3 linked regions of the Salinarimonas sp. genome follow. The protein of the gene in region 2 interacts with the protein of the main gene of each other region in a pairwise test. Links are inferred from orthologs where the notes say so. Each region holds a gene or a part of one and is shown on either strand. Other genes may lie near its edges.

Region 1 (5,174 bases), 3.0 Mb from region 2 along the record:
ATGCGCAGGGACCGAACGCCGTCGGTGACGACGTCGGTCGCGCCGGTCAGCGCCACGACGAGGCCGTCGGCGCGGGCGAGGGCGGCGGCGGTCTCGGGCGTCGGCGCGCGGCCGCCGAGCGCTTCGAGCTCGCCCGGGTTGAGGCGCACGATGGCGGGCCCCTGCGCCAGCAGCTCGCGGGCGACGGCGAGGCGCGGCGGGGACGCCTCGACGAAGACCGGGTCGAGCACCAGAGGGCGCCCCGCCTCCCGCGCGGCGGCGACCGCGACGGGTATGCCGGCGCGCCGCTCGGCGTCGAGCGTGCCGAGATTGACGAGGACGGCGTCGGCGCGCCGCGCGAAGTGCCCCGCTTCCTCGGCGGCGATCGTCAGGGAGGGGATCGCGCCGGCGGCGAGCAGCAGGTTCGCCGTGAAGGCCTGCGCGGCCGCGTTGGTGAGCGCGTGCACGCGCGGGCGGCGGGCGCGGGTCTCGGCGAGGAGACGCGCGGCGTCGGCCGCGAGCGCGGCGGTGCGATGATCGAGGATACGCGAGGAAAGCGCGCCAGTGGGCGCCGTGTCGTCCATGTCTCGTTCCCTCCGCCGGCACGACCCGGATCAGGTTCGATGGGTTGGCGCGGATCGCCTCTCAGCCCGTGCGGGCACCCCGTGAGACCAGTGACCGGCTACGTAACGCGCGCCTCGGGCTTCCGCAAGGGGGCGCGCGGCGTCCGTGCGAGGACGAGGGCGGCGGCGAGCGCCGTCGCGAGGAGGGGCCAGGGCAGGAGATAGGGGCGGGCGGTGACCGCGAAGGCGCCGGCGGCGTCGATGGTCAGCCCGAGGAGGCCGTGGACCAGGAAGCCGACGAGCCCCTCCTGCTCCAGCGTCCCGCGCAGGAGGTCGAGATTGCGGTAGAGAGCGAAGACGCCGAAGGTCGCGGCGAGGACGAGCGCGGTCCCGCCGACGGCCGCGAGCGCGGTGCGCGGCAGGGGGCGCGTCACGCGCAGCCGGCGCAGGAGGAGCGCGCCCGCCGCGCCGCCGAGAAGGCCGCCCGCGGCGAACAGCGCGATCACGAGCGTGGTGCGCGGGGAGAAGGCCTCCCCGCGCTCGAGGATGCGCAGGGCGGCGATCGAGCCGCAGGCGAGGGCGAGGAGGAGGCCCCGCGCGAGCGCCGCGGCGAGCGCGCTCACCCGCGCGCCGCCTCCGCGGCGGCGCGGATCGCCGAGATGTTGGCGGCGTAGGCGCCCGGACCGCCCTTGAACGCGGCGGAGCCGGCGACGAGCACGTTCGCGCCCGCCTGCGCCACGAGGGGCGCGGTCTGCGGCGTCACGCCGCCATCGACCTCGATCTCGATCGGCCGGTCGCCGACCATCTGCTTGATCCGCCGCACCTTCTCGACGACGGGGGCGATGAAGGCCTGCCCGCCGAAGCCGGGGTTCACGGTCATGGCGAGGATGAGGTCGACGTCGTCGAGGAGGGGCGCCACCGCTTCCGCCGGCGTGCCGGGATTGAGCGCGACGCCCGCCTTCCTGCCGAGCCCGCGGATCGCCTGCAGCGAGCGATGCACGTGCGGCCCCGCCTCGACATGGACCGTGATCACGTCCGCGCCGGCCTCGGCGAAGGCGGCGAGATAGGGGTCGGCGGGGGCGATCATCAGGTGGACGTCGAACACCTTCGCGGTGGCCGGCCGGATCGCCTTCACCACGACGGGGCCGAAGGTGAGGTTCGGCACGAAGTGCCCGTCCATCACGTCGATGTGGATCCAGTCGCCCCCAGCCTCGGCGACGGCCGACACCTCGGCGCGCAGGGCGCCGAAATCGGCGGAGAGGATGGAGGGGGCGATGCGGAGGGGGAGCGTGCTCATGCGCGCGGCGCTAGCACGCGGGCGGGGCGGGCGCAACGGCGTAACCGCTCCGAGGCGCCGCGACGCTGCACAGCGCGTTCCAGTTCACTCGCCGGCAAGAAGGCTGGCGAGTTCTGCTCGATCCGAGATGCGGCGGATCGTGCCGCGAAACCGGTCCGCCACTCGCAAGCCATCCGACAGCCTGGCGACGGCCAACACGTGCCCCCGAGCGTCCGTGTCGCGCCACCCGCTCACGGTCCTGCGCTTGCGGCAGCCGCATTCGAGCAGCTCGACAGGTTCGGCAGGTCTGCACCAGTAGAGGCGGCCGCGCGCGATCGTGACGAACGTCGTACTCTCGTCGCTCTCGTAGAAGATCCTGATCTGGTTGGCGTAGCGGGTCCCCGTCGCCTTGTTGCGCCGCTGTGTCCAGAAGGCGGCGACCTCGCTCCACGCGCCGGATACGCAGAGTTCGTGCGGCGTGCATTGATAGCCAAGGAGAAGAGAGCCGTCGCGCAGGCATTTCCTTTCCCAGATGCGTCGCTCTCCTAGCCGGATGTAGTAGGCGCCTTCCATACGATGCGCTCGCAAACTCAAATCGCTGCGTTCTGGCTGCTTCGATCGAGGTACACGCGGCTAAGCGGCACTTCGACGCCACTCGTCGGCGTGGACGGCTCGGTTGCGGGCTTCGGCGGCGATGTCGCGCTGGGTGATTCCAATCTCTCGGACCCCCGGCTCATAGCGCGCCGCCCATGCTCCCTTGTCCCAGTGCGAGACCTCGATCAGCTCACCCGGCTCCACGGACCCGAACTGCTCCCAGGTCGCGCGCAGGCTGATCTCGGACGGCGAGCCCGCGCGGATCCGGCGCGCGTCGCGGAAGACGTCGCGGACCGGGTTCGCGCCGAACATCCTCAGCCGGCGGTAGAGGGCCGGGACGACGGGACCGTAATCCCAGGCCTGGAACGCGGTCTCGACGAGCGGTGCGCCATCGTTGCGGAAGGCGTGCTCGACCTGGGCGAGGTAGAGCAGCTTCTGGAGCTCCAGGTTCGACAGGCTCCAGCCGCTCTTCTCGCACAGGTATTTCGCAGCCGAATCCAGCCGGACGCCCATGACGATGTTCCCCGATGATCAGGCGAGGCGCGCGTACGTCGTCTCGTGAACGCTTCTACACCGGACGCGCGCGCCAGGCAATCCTCATTCCGTACGCTCGGAGAAAAACACCTCTCGGTAGGAGCTGCGCCTACCCCCCCACCCCCACCAACCGCCGCGCGATCGGCTTCACGATCTGCGGCATCATGTAGATCGGGAACTGGGCCAGCGCGAAGAACAGGAAGGTCACGTCCGGGGTCTGGGCGCCCAGCGCGGCGACGAGGAGGCCGATGTTGCGCTGGCCGGTGGCGTAGCCGAGCACGAAGCGGTCGCCGGCGGGGACGGCGCGCAGCGCCAGCATCGTCAGGCCGAAGCCGATGGCGGAGAGGGCGAAGACGCCCGCCAGAATGCCGGCGACGAGGCCCGGCGTCGCGATCATGGCGGCGAGCACGCCGTCCATCGCGGCGATGGCGAAGAGGGCGTAGAACACCACCGCCAGCCCGTCGAAGCTCGCCTTGTTGCGCTGGATGCGCGCCCGCCCGAGCGTCGCGCGCAGCGCGATCGCGGCGAGGATCGCCCCGCCGATCAGCCAGGCGAGGCGCTCGACGAGGATGCCGACGTCGAGCGGCACGGCGGCGCCGGCGACGAACTCGACGAGGGGCGGGGCGATCAGCGGCGCGAGCGTGGTCGTCGTGAGCACGACCGCGATCAGCAGGGTGGGGGGCAGGTTCAGCATCATCGCCACCGCCGGCGAGGACAGGATCGGCGGCGAGGCGGCGTAGAGCGCGAGGCCCAGCGCGAGGCCGGGCCCCAGCGCGTCGCGCCCGACGATCGCGAAGATCGCCAGCACGACGAGCGGCGGCGCGATCAGCAGCCAGCCGCCGGCGAACAGGATCGGCGCCGGCCGGCGCACGAGGGCGCGCAGCGCGTCCAGGTCCACCCGCGCGAAGGTCATCGCCAGGAAGGCGAAGATCGTGACCGCCAGCAGCGGGCGCGCCGCGGCGGCGAATTGCGGCAGCGCGAGCCCGACGAAGATCGAGATGGCGAAGCCCTGCGTGCCGTGACGCCCGATGAAGGCCAGGAGGTCGAGGACGGGACGCACGGGGGCTCCTTCGCGAGGCGGTTTCGCGCGTCCGGGCATGGCGGCGCGCGCGCTTTTGCCTTAACCCGGTCCGGCGGACAAGAACACTGGCGAGGTTGCGACGCCATGCGTGCGGATGTGGTGGTGCTGGGTGCGGGTATCGTCGGCGTCTCGATCGCGCTGCACCTGCAGGCGCGCGGCCGGTCGGTCGCGCTCGTCGACCGCCGCGACGCCGGCGAGGAGACGAGCTACGGCAACGCCGGGCTGATCGAGCGCGCCTCGATCGTGCCCTACGCCTTCCCGCGCGACCCGGCGAAGCTGATCCGCTACGGGCTCAACCGCTCCACCGAGGCGCATTACCACCTCGCCTACCTGCCGCAGATCGCCCCCTGGCTCGCCCGCTACTGGCGCAGCTCCTCGAAGCGCGGCCTCGCCGAGGCGACCCGCGCGATGCTACCCTTGATCGAGCTGTGCGTCACAGAGCACGAGATGCTGATCAAGGAGGCGGGCCTCGCGCCGCTGCTCCGCAAGACCGGCTGGATCAAGGGCTTCCGCTCGCAGCGCACCTTCGACAAGGCCATCGTCGAGGCGCGCGCGACGCAGCCCTTCGGCATCCGCTACGACGTGCTCGACCAGGCCGAGGTGCACGCCCGCGAGCCGCATCTCTCCGACGTGATCATCGGCGGCATCCACTGGCTCGACCCGGCGACGGTGCCCGATCCCGGGGCGGTGGCGAAGGGCTACGCGCGGCTCTTCGTCCAGCGCGGCGGGCGCTTCGTCCACGGCGACGCGCGGACGTTCGCCGTGGAGCGCGGCGGCTTCTCGGTCGCGACCGAGGGCGGGCGGCTCGAGGCGGCGGAGGCGGTGGTGGCGCTCGGGCCGTGGTCGGACGACGTCTACGAGCCGCTGGGCTATGCCATCCCCATGGCGGTGAAGCGCGGCTACCACATGCACTACAAGCCCTCGGGCAACGCCGTGCTCAACCACCCGGTCTTCGACACCGACGCCGGCTTCGTGCTCGCGCCGATGACCCAGGGCGTGCGGATGACGACCGGGGCCGAGTTCGCCGCCCGCGACGCGCCGCCCACACCGGTCCAGGTGGACCGCGCCGAGCCGCTGGCGCGGGCGATCTTCCCGCTCGGCGAGCGGGCGGAGGAGCGCCCCTGGCTCGGCGCGCGGCCCTGCCTGC
Region 2 (7,773 bases):
TCGTGCGCTCGCTCGCCGAGGGGCGCCCCGTGACGATCCCGGTCCCGAAGACCATCGCCGACGGCGCGCAGACGACGACGCCCGGCGCCTACACGCTCCCGATCGTCCGCGAGACGGCGGCGGGCGTGGTCACCGCCTCCGACGACGCGCTGGTCGACGCGATGCGCTTCTTCGCCGAGCGGATGAAGCAGGTCGTCGAGCCGACCGGCTGCCTCGCGGCCGCCGCCGCCTTCGCAGACGGCGAGGCGGGGGCGCTCGCCGGGCAGCGGGTGGGCGTGATCGTCTCCGGCGGCAACGTCGATCTCGCCCGCTTCGCCGGGCTGATCGCCGGGTGACGGGCGCGCGCGCGGATTCCCGTTGACGCGGGAGCGCGCCGCGACTATACACCCGGCTTCGCGGGCGCGCGCCGGTTTCGCGGCGGGCGACCCATGGGTTCAGCAGACATCAGCCGATCCCGCTGCGCGGCCCGTCCCGGGCTCGCCGGTCGGCGTTTTCGAACGGGGTTGCACCAGCCATGGCCAATACGCCCTCGGCCAAGAAGATGACGCGCAAGATCGCCAAGCGCACGGCGGTCAATCGTATGCGCCGCTCGCGCATGCGCACCTTCATCCGCAAGGTCGAGGAAGCCATCGGCTCCGGCGACGCCTCGCGCGCCAAGGAGGCGCTCTCCGTGGCGGAGCCGATCATCATGCGCTCCGCGCAGAAGGGCGTGACGCACCACAATACCGCGTCCCGGAAGGTGTCTCGCCTCGCCAAGCGCGTGAACGCGCTCGCGCGCGCCTCGGCCTGACCGGCGGACGCCGGCCGGCGCTCGCGCTAAGAATAGCGACAGCATTCGAGGCCCGGCTCTGCCGGGCTTCTTCGTTTTTGCGGGTACGCGCAAGGGTCGCTTCACCCCGCTTCTGCGCATCCATGCGGGCAGATCGTAGAAATTAGCAGGGCTTCATAGTCGAGTGGATACGCAGCGACACGCTCCGTGCTTTAACGTCCGGATCGTGCCGGTTCCGACAACGTTCTGCTTGACTCTCGTCGGCGATTTCGGGGTGGAAATCTTTCCGATACGTCGCTCGAAACGCGCAGATAAAATCTTTAAGCATCAACAGGTTAGGGGGCAAAGGAAGGCGCGGCTCGGAATCGGGGCCGCGGCGGGCGGCGTTTTCGGGTTCCCGCCGGCGCCGAGCGCAGGCTCCGAATCGACCTGCCCGTCGCCGTACACGTGGATAAAACGTTAAAAACCACAGCGACTTAATCCGGGGCCCGGACGAAGCTGTGGACGGGCGGGGCCGCGGAAATCGCACGCGGCGATTCCTTCCTGTTGCGCGCCCCGGGGGGGCTGTGTAAGGTCACGGGACTTCAGCAGCTGTCTGAAGTAACTCTTCTCAATTCAAAGGTTTGGCCTCAGGAGCGGGGGGTACCGACGTGTCTGTCATCGCCACGCAACACGAAGACCGGCAGATGATGACGCACGACGACGGCCCGATCACCATCCTGTAGTCTAGTCCTAGTCGTAATCGACACAATCAAGAACGAGTTCGGCGTCTCCGAGTGCTTGGAGGCGGCGCGGCGCCTGTGCGCCTGCGCGCTGTCCGGACGTGCGGATGCGGGGCAAGCGAGGTCGATCGCGGCGGCGATCGGCGCGCGACGTGAAGGAGGGCGAGATGTTCCACGGGGGCGAGGAGCGCGGGAAGGCGCTCGCGGCGGCGGTCGAGTGCGCAGGGGCGGACGGGCCCCGGCAGGGCGGCTCGAGCGCCGATGCGGCGGAAGCCTGGGGGCGCGTGCGGCGCCGGCTGCGCGCCGAGCTCGGCGAGGACGTCTTCACCTCGTGGTTCGCCCGTCTCGAGCTGGAGGCGGTGGCCGACGGCTGCGCGCGGCTGACCGTGCCGACCCGCTTCCTCAAGAGCTGGATCGAGGCGCATTATCTCGACCGCGTGCTCGACGTGTATCGCGCCGAGGACGGCGCGGTCTCCCGTCTCGCGCTCGCGGTGCGCGGCGCGTCCGTTCGCGAGGCGGGCAAGCGTCCCGAGCCGACCCACGCGGCCCGCGCGGACGCCGGCTCGCGTCGCGAGCCGTCCGCGACCCCGGCGCCCGCCGCGCCGGCGCCGCAGCCGGCCGCCGCTTCCGACACGGACATCGTCGGCGCGCCGCTCGACCCGCGCCTCACCTTCGACAGCTTCGTGGTCGGGCGCTCGAACGCCCTCGCGCACGCCGCCGGAGACCGCGTGGCCCGCCACGAGGGCCCGGCGCTCTACAACCCGCTCTACGTCCATGCCGGCGTGGGGCTCGGCAAGACGCACCTGCTGCACGCGATCGGCCACGCCGCGCGCGCCCACGGCAAGCGCGTGATCTACCTCACCGCCGACCGGTTCATGTACGGCTTCGTCTCGGCCCTGAAGGCGCAGACCTCGCTCGCCTTCAAGGAGCGGCTGCGCGGGATCGACCTGCTGATCATCGACGACGTTCAGTTCATCCAGGGCCGCTCGATCCAGCAGGAATTCGGCCACACGCTGAACGCCCTCATCGACGCCGGCCGCCAGGTCGTCATCGCCGCGGACCGGCCGCCGGCGGATCTCGAGAGCCTCGACGAGCGCGCCCGCTCGCGCCTCGCCGGCGGGCTCGTGGTGGAGGTCGGCGCGCTCGACGAGGACCTGCGCCACTCGATCCTCACCGCCCGGATCTCGGCCGTGAAGGCCGCCCACCCGACCTTCGCCGTCGCGGCGGACGTCGTCGCCTACGTGGCCCGCCAGATCACGACGAACGGCCGCGACCTCGAAGGCGCCGTCAACCGGCTCCTCGCCCACGCGACGCTCACCGGCGCCGCCGTGACGCTGGAGACCGCCGAGACGGCCATCCGCGACCTCGTCAAGAACCGCGAGCCCAAGCGGGTGAAGATCGAGGAGATCCAGAAGCTCGTCGCTTCGCGCTACAACGTCTCGCGCTCGGACATCCTCTCCGAGCGGCGCACGGCCGCGGTGGTGCGTCCGCGCCAGATCGCGATGTATCTCTCCAAGACGCTGACCCTGCGCTCGCTGCCGGAGATCGGCCGGCGCTTCGGCGGGCGCGATCACACCACCGTGCTGCACGCGGTGCGCAAGATCGAGAAGTGCATCGGCGAGGATACCGGGCTCAACGAGGAGGTCGAGCTCCTCAAGCGCATGCTGCAGGAGTGAGGGCGGCGCGGACGCGCCCGCGCCCTTCTGTGCATTGCGACACGGCCGCCCTTGCCTTCGGCGCGCGGCTTCGCCAATCTGCGCTCCCTGCTTACTCGCGCCCGGCGTCGCCTCGGCGACGCCCGCGCCCACAATTTCGAGCACCGGGTTCGCCATGAAAGTCACCGTCGAGCGCGCCTCTCTCCTGAAGGCGCTGGGTCACGTCCACCGCGTCGTCGAGCGGCGCTCGACGATCCCGATCCTGTCGAACGTGCTCGTTCGCGCGGAAGCCGACGGGCTCGGCCTGAAGGCGACCGACCTCGACATGGAGGTCACCGAGACCGTCCGCGCCGACGTCGCGCAGCCGGGCTCCACCACGGTGCCCGCGCACGTCATCTACGACATCGTGCGCAAGCTGCCCGACGGCGCGCAGGTCTCGCTCGAGGCCACCGGCGAGACCGGGCAGATGGTGCTGCGCTCGGGCCGCTCGAAGTTCACCCTGCAGACCCTGCCGGAAACGGACTTCCCCGATCTCGCGGCGGGCGAGATGAGCGTCTCCTTCGCCATCGCCCCGGGCGACCTGCGCAAGCTCGTCGAGAAGACGCAGTTCGCGATCTCCACCGAGGAGACGCGCTACTACCTCAACGGCATCTACTTCCACACGATCGAGAGCGAGGGCGAGACCGTGCTGCGCGCGGTCGCGACCGACGGTCATCGCCTCGCCCGCGCCCAGATGGCCGCGCCCGACGGCGCGGCCGGGATGCCGGGCGTCATCGTGCCCCGCAAGGCCGTGGCGGAGATCCTCAAGCTCGTGGAGGAGGGCGGCGAGCAGATCCGCGTCGAGCTCTCGCCCGCGAAGGTCCGCGTCACCTTCGACTCGGTGATCCTCACGTCGAAGCTGATCGACGGCACCTTCCCCGACTATCAGCGCGTGATCCCGGCCGGAAACGACAAGGCGCTCGTCGTCGATCGCGACATGTTCGCCAAGGCGGTGGACCGCGTGTCGACCATCTCCTCCGAGCGCGGCCGCGCGGTGAAGCTCGCCATCGCCGACGGGCGGGTGACGCTGTCCGTCAACAACCCGGATTCCGGCTCGGCGACGGAGGAGATCGAGGTCGAGTACGAGGCCGATCCGCTCGATATCGGCTTCAACGCCCGCTATCTCCTCGACATCACCGGCCAGCTCGACGGCGACACGGCGCTCTTCAAGCTCGCCGATCCCGGCTCGCCGACCCTGATCCAGGACCGCGAGGGCGCGCCGGCGCTCTACGTCCTGATGCCGATGCGCGTGTGATCCGGGGGCGCGCGCGCCGGCCGCCAGGGTGCGCCGCCAGGGGCGCGATGCGATGACGGACGAGACCGGCCCGGGCCCGCGCGTGACGCGGCTCCTTCTCCAGGATTTCCGCTCCTACGCCGCGCTCGACCTCGCGCCGAGCGCGCCCGTCGTCGCGCTGGTGGGCGAGAACGGCGCCGGCAAGACCAACCTGATCGAGGCGATCTCGCTGTTCGCTCCCGGCCGCGGGCTGCGACGCGCCGAGTTCGCGGCGATGACCCGCCAGGGCGCGGCGGGCTTCACCGTGTCCCTGACGCTAGCGGGGGATTACGGCGAGCACCGGCTCGGCACCGGCACGGCGGCGGCCGCGGCGGAGGGGCGCTCGCGCGTGTGCCGCATCGACGGGGCGCCGGTCTCGTCCCCGGCCGCCTTCGGCGAGTACGTGCGCCTCGTCTGGCTCACGCCCGATCTCGACGCGCTCTTCAGGGGGCCCGCCGGCGACCGGCGGCGCTTCCTCGACCGGCTGGTGCTCGCCGTCGACGGCGAGCACGGCGCGCGGGTCTCGTCGCTGGAACGGGCGCTGCGCACTCGCAACCGCCTGCTCGAGGAGAACGGCGATGCGCTCTGGCTCGACGCCGTCGAGCGCGAGGCGGCGGAGCTCGGCGTCGCCGTCGCCGCCGCCCGGCGCGAGACGGTGGGGCGCCTCGACGGGCTCGTCGCCGAGACGCACGACCCCGCCTCGCCCTTCCCCTTCGCGCGGCTCGCCCTCGAGGGCGAGATCGACGACCTGATCGCCTCCCTCCCGGCCGTCGACGCCGAGGACCGCTACCGCGCGATCCTGCGCGAGAGCCGCGGGCGCGACCGCGCCGCGGGGCGCACCCTCGTCGGCCCGCAGGCGAGCGATCTCGCCGTGCGCCACGGGCCGAAGGACATCCCCGCCAACCTCGCCTCCACCGGCGAGCAGAAGGCGCTCCTCATCGGCCTCGTGCTCGCCCATGCGCGGCTCGTGACCAGCATGACCGGGCTCGCCCCCCTCGTCCTCCTCGACGAGGTCGCCGCCCATCTCGATCCGCGCCGGCGCGCCGCGCTCTACGCCGACCTCTTCGCGCTGGGCGGCCAGATCTGGCTCACGGGCGCCGATCGCGGGCTTTTCGCGGAGCTCTCGAACCGGGCGGACGTGTTCGCCGTTGGCGACGGGCGGGCCGAGCGGCTCGACGCCTGATACCGATCCCGACCCCGCGTCCTCGTCCCGGCATCCCGATCCCATGCGCTTCGCCCTGCCTTTCTTCGTCTGGTTCCTGCTCGGTTTTCTCGGCATCGTCTCCATGGCGGCGCGGATCGGGCTCGACGAGCTGCGCGCGGTCGAGGGCGCCCCCCAGATCGGAGACCGGGCCCTCGTCCTCCTGCTGATCGTCCAGCCGAGCGTGCTGCTCGTGATCGCCGTCGCGGTCGGGGTCGGGCTCTCCGGCAAGGTCGGCCTGCGCTCGTGGCTCACCGACCGTCTGCGCGGCGAGACGCCGGCGCTCGTCTCCTTCCCGACCGTGGTGGGCACGCTGGCGCTCACCGTCGCCGCCGCGCTCCTGGCGCTCCTGATCGATCTCGCCTTGCGCCTCGCCGCCCCCGACGCCTTCGTCGGGTTGCCGGGGCCGGACCTCGCGCTGATCCCGCGCCTGTCCGCGGTGCTCTACGGGGGCATCACCGAGGAGCTGATGCTGCGCTACGGGCTGATGACCGCGCTCGCCTGGGCGGTCTTCGCGGCTTTGCGGGAGCGCGCGGCGGCGAACCGAACGGCGGTGATGTGGGGCGTGATCCTGGTCGTGGCGGTGGTCTTCGGCGCGGGCCACCTGCCGGCGCTCTCCGCGGCGGTGGAGCCGAACGCGATCCTCGTCCTGCGCACGATCGGCATCAACGCCCTGCTCGGCGCTCTCTACGGCTGGCTCTACTGGCGCTACGCCCTCGAGCACGCGGTGATCGCCCACGCCTTCACCCACGGCGTGTTCTGGCTCGCGGGACCGCTGATGGCCCGCATCGCCGGCCTCGGCTGAGGCGGGTCGCCCGAGGACGACGGAGAGGCGGGAACGCACGGCCCGGCTTCGCCGTTCACCGGTCCCGTTCCCGTTCCGGAGCCGCCCGCCATGCTCTATCGCCTGCTCGACGAAACCGACGGACTGCGCACCATCGTCGCCGTTCTCGACCATGGCGACGAGGCCATGGCCGCCCTGCAATGGCTCGCCGAGGAGGAGGGGCTCTCGGCCGCGACCGTCACCGGCCTCGGCGCCTTCGAGCGCGCCACCGTGACGTTCTGGGACTGGGAGACGAAGGCGTACCAGGACATCCCCGTCACCGAGCAGGTGGAGGTGCTCAACCTCACCGGCGACATCGCCCTCGACGAGGACGGCGCGCCCAAGCTCCACGTCCATGCCGTGCTCGGCCGGCGCGACGGCGCGGCGATCGGCGGGCATCTCAAGGAGGGGCTCGTGCGCCCGACGCTGGAGCTCACCGTCACCGAGACCCCGGCCCACCTGCACCGGCGCCACGACCCGAAGACCGGGCTCGCCCTGATCGACCTGCGGGCGCGCTGAGGCGGCTCAGAGCAGCCCGAGCTCGGCGAGCTCCCGCCGCAGGCCCTCGGGCATCTCGGCGAGGCCGGCGGCGGCCTCGCCCGACAGGTCCGCCGGCGCGTCCTTGTCCTCGAGGTAGCGCCAGCCCTGGAACGGGCGGCACGGGCGCGGCTGGACCGGGACGACGACGGGCTCGAGCACCAGATGGCAGCGCCCGATCCCGGCCTCGTCCGTGAAGGGGCGGATCTCGAGGAGCCGCTGACGGGCGCCGAGCTGGCCCTTGATCACCCAGTAGAGCGACCCGCGCCCGGCGATCTCGTCCATGCGCTTGGGCACCATCCGCGTCGTGTGCCGCTGCTCGTAGGCGCGGCCGGCGCGCCGGGCGTAGAGCCGGTTCTCCTCGATCCACGCCTCGAGATCGGCGATGGACTCCGCGCCGACGCAGAGCTTCAGGAGATGGAGGGGTGCGCGTGCGTGCATGCGGGAGATGTAGCGCCCGACCGCCAGGCGTGGAAGCCGGCGGGGCGCCGATTTCCACGGTAAAGTTGCCATGTCACGTTTCCGTTGACACCCGCCCCCGCCTCGTCTATGCCCGCCTCCGACGCGCGGGTCTCGCCACGAGGCCCGCGTTCTCGTTCACGCACCCGTGGATCCGGCCGGCAGGCCGGGCCTGTCGTCCCGATCGGTCCGCCGAGGGGGAAGAGGAGGGCGCGTTCCTCGAAGAGACCAGACACGCACAGAGGAACCGCGATGTCCAAGCGCATTGAGGCGAAGTACAAGATCGACCGCCGCC
Region 3 (5,288 bases), 4.5 Mb from region 2 along the record:
CGCATCAGCTTGCGCGACGTTCGCTCGGTCATTCGCCGTCCTCCCCACTGCCTCTCAAATCAGAAAATCGAACTAGAATCGAATCCTGTTTCTGCTGGACGCGGGAAGAGCGGAGCCGCAAGAGCGTCCACAGGCCTTCCACACGGAGGCGGCCTCCATGGAATGGTTGAGGAAGTCTTGACGCGATCCCGTAGCGGATCGGATTCCGTAGTCCTTAACAGGAGGTTAACGAATCCCGGCCCGACCTCGCCCGCGGCGGCGCGACGACCCGCGCTCGCGATTCCCACCATAGCCGCGGCGGGCTTCCCCAGAAAATCCGGTGTTGACGGGATGGGGCCCTCCTCCACAGGCCCCCGGCTGGACCCGCGCGCCGTCCCGCTTTATCCACACTGATCGACTCCGCCGGCCGCCGGGCTGGGGAGAGCGCGGCTCGCGAAGGACGCGGCGAAGGAGGCGATCTTGGCCCGCAGCTACTTCCACCTGCACCTCGTCTCGGACTCGACCGGCGAGACCCTGATCACGGTGGCGCGCGCGGTGGCGGCGCAGTACGAGGGCGTTTCCGCCATCGAGCACGTCTACCCGCTGGTGCGCTCGGCGACGCAGCTCGAGCGCGTCATCGCCGAGATCGAGGCGGCGCCCGGCATCGTGCTCTACACGCTCGTCGAGCAGGATCTCGCCCAGCGGCTCGAGGAATCCTGCCGGGAGAACGCCTCGCCGGCGCTCGCCGTGCTCTCGCCGGTGCACAACCTGCTGCAATCCTATCTCGGCGCCCATTCCACGGCGCGCCCCGGGGCGCAGCACATGCTCAACGCCGACTATTTCAAGCGCATCGACGCGATGAACTTCACCCTCTTCCATGACGACGGGCAGCTCCCTGCCGACATCGAGGAGGCGGACGTGGTGCTCATCGGGGTCTCGCGCACCTCCAAGACGCCGACCGCCATCTATCTCGCCAATCGCGGGCTGAAGACCGCGAACATCCCCCTCGTTCCGAACGTGCCGCTGCCGCCCCAGATCGAGGACGCCAGGAAGCCGCTCTTCGTCGGCCTCGTCGCCAGCCCCGAGCGCATCGTGCAGATCCGCCAGAACCGGCTCCTCTCCCTCAATGCGGGCGACGAGGAGACCGACTACACCGACCGCGAGCGCGTGGCCGAGGAGATCGCCTATTCCCGCAAGCTGTTCGCCCGCAAGCGTTGGCCGGTGATCGACGTGACCCGCCGCTCCATCGAGGAGACCGCGGCGGCGATCCTCGAGCATTACCGCGCCCACCGCATGCAGTTCATCGCCACGTGAGCGCGCCATGACCGTCCCCGGCCTCTGGCGCGATCCCGCGCCGCTCGTCCTCGCCTCCACCTCCGCGACGCGCAAGACGCTGCTCGCGGCGACGGGGCTGGCCTTCGAGACCGCGCGGCCCGAGGTGGACGAGCGGGCGATCGAGGCGCAGGCCCTCGCGGGCGGCGCGAGCCCGGAGACGCTCGCCGTCACGCTCGCGCGCGAGAAGGCGCTGTCCGTCTCCGCCGCGCGGCCGCGGGCGCTCGTGATCGGCGCGGACCAGACGCTCGCCCTCGAGCGCCGGTTGTTCCACAAGCCGACCTCGCGGGAGGCGGCGCGCGAGCAGATCGCCGCTCTCGCCGGGCGCACGCACGCGCTGCATTCCGGCGTCGCGATCGCGCGCGAGGGCGCGATCGTCGCCGAGTATCTCGCGAGCGCCCGGCTCACCATGCGCCGGCTCGACGCCGCCGCCATCGACCTCTATCTCGACCTCGCCGGCGACGTCGTCACGACGAGCGTCGGCGGATATCAGCTCGAAGGCGTCGGCGCGCATCTGTTCGAGTGGGTCGAGGGCGACCATTCCACCATCCTCGGCCTGCCGATCTTCCCGCTCCTCGCCGCGTTGCGGGATCTGGGCGTGTTGGCGCTCTGAGCACGAGACGAGATGTAGAACCCGATGCCAGACCCCAAAGCCTTCGTCGCCGGGCACCCGATCGCCCATTCCCGCTCGCCGATGATCCACGGCTACTGGCTCGCGCGCTACGGGATCGCGGGCGTCTACGAGAAGGTGGACGTGCCCCCGGCCGAGTTCCCCGGCTTCCTGCGCGGGCTCGCGCGGGGCGGCTATGTGGGCGGCAACGTCACGATTCCGCACAAGGAGGTGGCCTTCCGTCTCGTCGACGCCCTGTCGAGCCGGGCGCAGCGGCTGCAGGCGGTCAACACGGTGTGGCTCGAGGACGGCGTCCTCCACGGCGACAACACCGACGTCACCGGCTTCGTCGCGAGCCTCGACGCCGCCCTCGGGTCCAGGTGGGAGGAGCGGTTGCGCTGCGCGCTCGTGCTCGGCGCCGGGGGCGCCGGACGGGCGGTGGTCGCGGGGCTCCTCGACCGCGGGCTCGAGCGCGTCATCGTCGCCGCCCGCGACGTCGACAAGGCGACGCCGATCCTCGCCTTCGCGCCGACGCGCACGACCGCCATCCCCATCGGCGATATCGACCGGGCGCTGGCGCGCGCCGACCTCGTCGTCAACACCACGCCGCTGGGCATGACCGGAAAGCCGCCGCTCGAGATCGACCTCGCGCCGCTGCCGGAGCACGCCGCCGTCGCGGACATCGTCTACGCGCCGCTCGAGACCGATCTCCTGCGCGACGCGCGCGCGCGTGGCCTCGCGGCGGTGGACGGGCTCGGCATGCTGCTGCATCAGGCCGCGCCGGGCTTCGAGCGCTGGTTCGGCGTGCGCCCGGAGGTGACGCCGGAGCTGCGGGCGCTGGTCGAGGCCGACCTGGAGCGCGCCGCGCGATGACCTTCGTCCTCGGCCTCACCGGCTCGATCGGCATGGGCAAGTCGGCCACCGCCGCCATGTTCCGCCGCGCCGGCGCGCCGGTCCACGATGCGGACGCGACGGTCCACGCGCTTTACGCCGGCGAGGCCGCGGCGGCGATCGAGGCGGCCTTCCCGGGCGCCACCCGGGAGGGCGTCGTCGATCGCACGGCTCTGGGGCCGATGGTGATCGGCAAGCCCGAGGCCATGGCGCGGCTCGAGGCCATCGTGCACCCCCTCGTCACCGCCGAGCGCGAACGCTTCCTGGAGCGCGCCCGGGCCTCCGGCGCGCCCATCGCCGTTCTCGACATTCCCCTTCTCTTCGAGACCGGGGGCGAGCGCTTCTGCGACGCGGTCTGCGTCGTCACAGCGCCGGCGGAGGTCCAGCGCGAGCGGGTCCTCGCGCGGGCCGGCATGACGCAGGAGAAGCTCGCCGGCATCCTCGCGCGGCAGATTCCCGACGCCGAGAAGCGCGCCCGCGCGCATTTCCTGGTGGATACGAGCCGCGGCTTCCCTTCCGCCGAGCGGCAGGTGCGCGATATCCTGCGCGCGCTCGCCGGCCGCGAAGGCCGCGCGGCGCGTCGCCGATAGAGCGGCCGAGAGAACCTGCCGGAGCCCGAGCCTTGCGCGAGATCGTCCTCGATACCGAGACCACCGGCCGCGACGCGGATCTCGGCGACCGCATCGTCGAGATCGGCTGCGTCGAGCTCCTCAACCACATCCCGACGGGGCGCAGCTTCCACTGCTACGTCAACCCCGAGCGGGAGATGTCGGAGGGCGCCTTCCGGGTGCACGGGCTCTCCGACCAGTTCCTCGCCGACAAGCCGGTCTTCGCCGCGATCTGCGAGGAGTTCCTCGCCTTCATCGAGGGTGCGCGGCTCGTGATCCACAACGCGCCCTTCGACATGGGCTTCATCGACATGGAGCTCGAGCGCCTCGGCCGGCCCCGCTGGCCGGCGGACCAGGTGCTCGACACGCTGATGATGGCCCGGCGCAAGCATCCCGGCGCGCCGGCGAGCCTCGACGCGCTGTGCAGCCGCTACGGCATCGACAATTCGAAGCGCACCAAGCACGGCGCGCTCCTCGACGCCGAGATCCTGGCCGAGGTCTATATCGAGCTGATCGGCGGCAAGCAGGTCGATCTCGGCTTTTCCGCCCCGAGCGCCGGCCGCGGTCCGGCCCTCGTCGCCGCCGCACCGCGCGCCGAGCGCCGCCCTGCCGCCTCCCGCCTCACCGATGCCGAGCGCGCGGCGCATGCCGCTTTCCTCGCCGGCTTCAAGGGCGAGACCGTGTGGCGCGACTACCTGCCCGCCGCCGAAGCGGCCGAATAGGGCGCGCCGCACGGCGCTCGCCTGCTGCCCGCCGGCGGCTGCGGGCGGAACGCCGCCCCCGGGTGCGCGGTTGGATTCGGTACGTCCAACCGAGCGAGTCTTCATGGCGGACGACGAGAAGATCCTGGAGGACGCGCTGCGCCGCGTCGAGACCATCGCGCCGGAGCGGGCGACGCCGGCCGTGCGGCGGCTGCGGCGGCCGGAGGGCCGCTGGGTCCGGCTGCCCCTCGGGCTCGCCTTGACGGTCGGCGGGATCTTCTCCTTCCTGCCCGTGCTCGGCATCTGGATGCTGCCGCTCGGCCTGATCCTCGTCGCCACCGACGTCCCCGTCCTGCGCCGCCCGGTGGCGCGACTGGTGCTCGCGGCGACCCGGCGCTGGAAGACGCTTCAGCGCCGGCGCGCACGGCGGTGAGGACGTCTCAGGGGTGGGCGAGGAGCCAGGCGATCACGTCCGCGGCGTTCCGGTCCGGCGGAAAGACCGGGTAGAACACCGTCTCGATCACGCCGTCGCGGGCGATCAGGGTGACGCGCTTGTGCAGCGTGCGGCCGCCCGCCGCGAAGGTGGGAAGCTGCAGGGCGTCCGCGAGCGCGAGGTCGGCGTCGGAGAGGAGCGGGAAGGGCAAGGCGAGCCGCGAGGCCGCCTCCTGCTGGGCCTCTCGCGTCTGCGTCGAGACGCCGAACACCGCGTCGGCGCCCGCCGCGCGCAGCTCCGCGAAATGGTCGCGGAAGGCGCAGGATTGCGGCGTGCAGCCCTTCGCTCCGGGGATCTCGCCCCAGTCCGGAGGCAATTCCACGCCCGGCTCGGCGGTCATCGGATAGACGTAGAGCACCACCGTCCCGCCGAGATCGGAGAGGCGCACCGGCTCGCCGTCGGTGGCGGGCAGGGTGACGTCCGGCAGGCGCATCCCGGGAAGATGCGCCGCCGCGCCGTCGTCCACGGGCGTGGGCAGCGTCGACCAGTCGACCGGAATCGGGGCGGGTGCGTCGGCGGTCATGGGGCGCTCTCCTCTCGTCGAGGGGCGATCATGCCCGCCCGAAACGCTCGCGACCAGCGGCGGACGTCACATCAGCCCCTCTTCCTGCGCCATGTCCTTCAGGCTGCGCTGCGGGCGGGCGCCGATATGGCCGATCACCTCCGCGGCGGCG

The links. The genes of interacting proteins can lie anywhere in the genome.
Region 1: the proteins of dnaN (region 2) and rpe interact in binary tests that used the Escherichia coli proteins (3 or more experiments, as listed by UniProt). The link is inferred for Salinarimonas sp. from one-to-one orthologs.
Region 3: the proteins of dnaN (region 2) and dnaQ interact in binary tests that used the Escherichia coli proteins (3 or more experiments, as listed by UniProt). The link is inferred for Salinarimonas sp. from one-to-one orthologs.

Annotation. Positions count from the first base shown.
Region 1 is NZ_CP157794.1:3,634,703-3,639,876, reverse strand. What follows is about bases 1-2,713. They hold rpe (ribulose-phosphate 3-epimerase), read right to left. Parts: upstream 1,840-2,713; coding sequence 1,162-1,839; downstream 1-1,161. Other genes in these bases: ABL310_RS16810 (Panacea domain-containing protein), read right to left, coding at 2,452-2,713; ABL310_RS16815 (hypothetical protein), read right to left, coding at 1,924-2,391; ABL310_RS16825 (hypothetical protein), read right to left, coding at 662-1,165; ABL310_RS16830 (hydroxyethylthiazole kinase), read right to left, coding at 1-563. In the rest of the region: more of ABL310_RS16810, read right to left, coding at 2,714-2,925; ABL310_RS16805 (hypothetical protein), read right to left, coding at 3,056-4,006; ABL310_RS16800 (FAD-binding oxidoreductase), read left to right, coding at 4,112-5,174. UniProt on the Escherichia coli protein: Catalyzes the reversible epimerization of D-ribulose 5-phosphate to D-xylulose 5-phosphate.
Region 2 is NZ_CP157794.1:676,702-684,474, forward strand. Bases 2,531-5,380 are described here. They hold dnaN (DNA polymerase III subunit beta), read left to right. Parts: upstream 2,531-3,321; coding sequence 3,322-4,440; downstream 4,441-5,380. Other genes in these bases: dnaA (chromosomal replication initiator protein DnaA), read left to right, coding at 2,531-3,167; recF (DNA replication/repair protein RecF), read left to right, coding at 4,493-5,380. Also shown: ABL310_RS03055 (threo-3-hydroxy-L-aspartate ammonia-lyase), read left to right, coding at 1-335; rpsT (30S ribosomal protein S20), read left to right, coding at 515-790; more of dnaA, read left to right, coding at 1,659-2,530; more of recF, read left to right, coding at 5,381-5,641; ABL310_RS03080 (type II CAAX prenyl endopeptidase Rce1 family protein), read left to right, coding at 5,685-6,464; ABL310_RS03085 (PPC domain-containing DNA-binding protein), read left to right, coding at 6,555-7,001; ABL310_RS03090 (DUF1489 domain-containing protein), read right to left, coding at 7,008-7,460; rpsD (30S ribosomal protein S4), read left to right, coding at 7,731-7,773. UniProt on the Escherichia coli protein: Confers DNA tethering and processivity to DNA polymerases and other proteins. Acts as a clamp, forming a ring around DNA (a reaction catalyzed by the clamp-loading complex) which diffuses in an ATP-independent manner freely and bidirectionally along dsDNA.
Region 3 is NZ_CP157794.1:5,164,827-5,170,114, forward strand. The notes cover bases 2,462-5,288. They hold dnaQ (DNA polymerase III subunit epsilon), read left to right. Parts: upstream 2,462-3,434; coding sequence 3,435-4,142; downstream 4,143-5,288. Other genes in these bases: ABL310_RS24010 (shikimate dehydrogenase), read left to right, coding at 2,462-2,794; coaE (dephospho-CoA kinase), read left to right, coding at 2,791-3,402; ABL310_RS24025 (hypothetical protein), read left to right, coding at 4,246-4,554; ABL310_RS24030 (peroxiredoxin), read right to left, coding at 4,562-5,137; ABL310_RS24035 (adenosine kinase), read right to left, coding at 5,204-5,288. Also shown: hemE (uroporphyrinogen decarboxylase), read right to left, coding at 1-32; ABL310_RS24000 (pyruvate, water dikinase regulatory protein), read left to right, coding at 460-1,293; ABL310_RS24005 (Maf family protein), read left to right, coding at 1,301-1,924; more of ABL310_RS24010, read left to right, coding at 1,949-2,461. UniProt on the Escherichia coli protein: DNA polymerase III is a complex, multichain enzyme responsible for most of the replicative synthesis in bacteria. The epsilon subunit contain the editing function and is a proofreading 3'-5' exonuclease.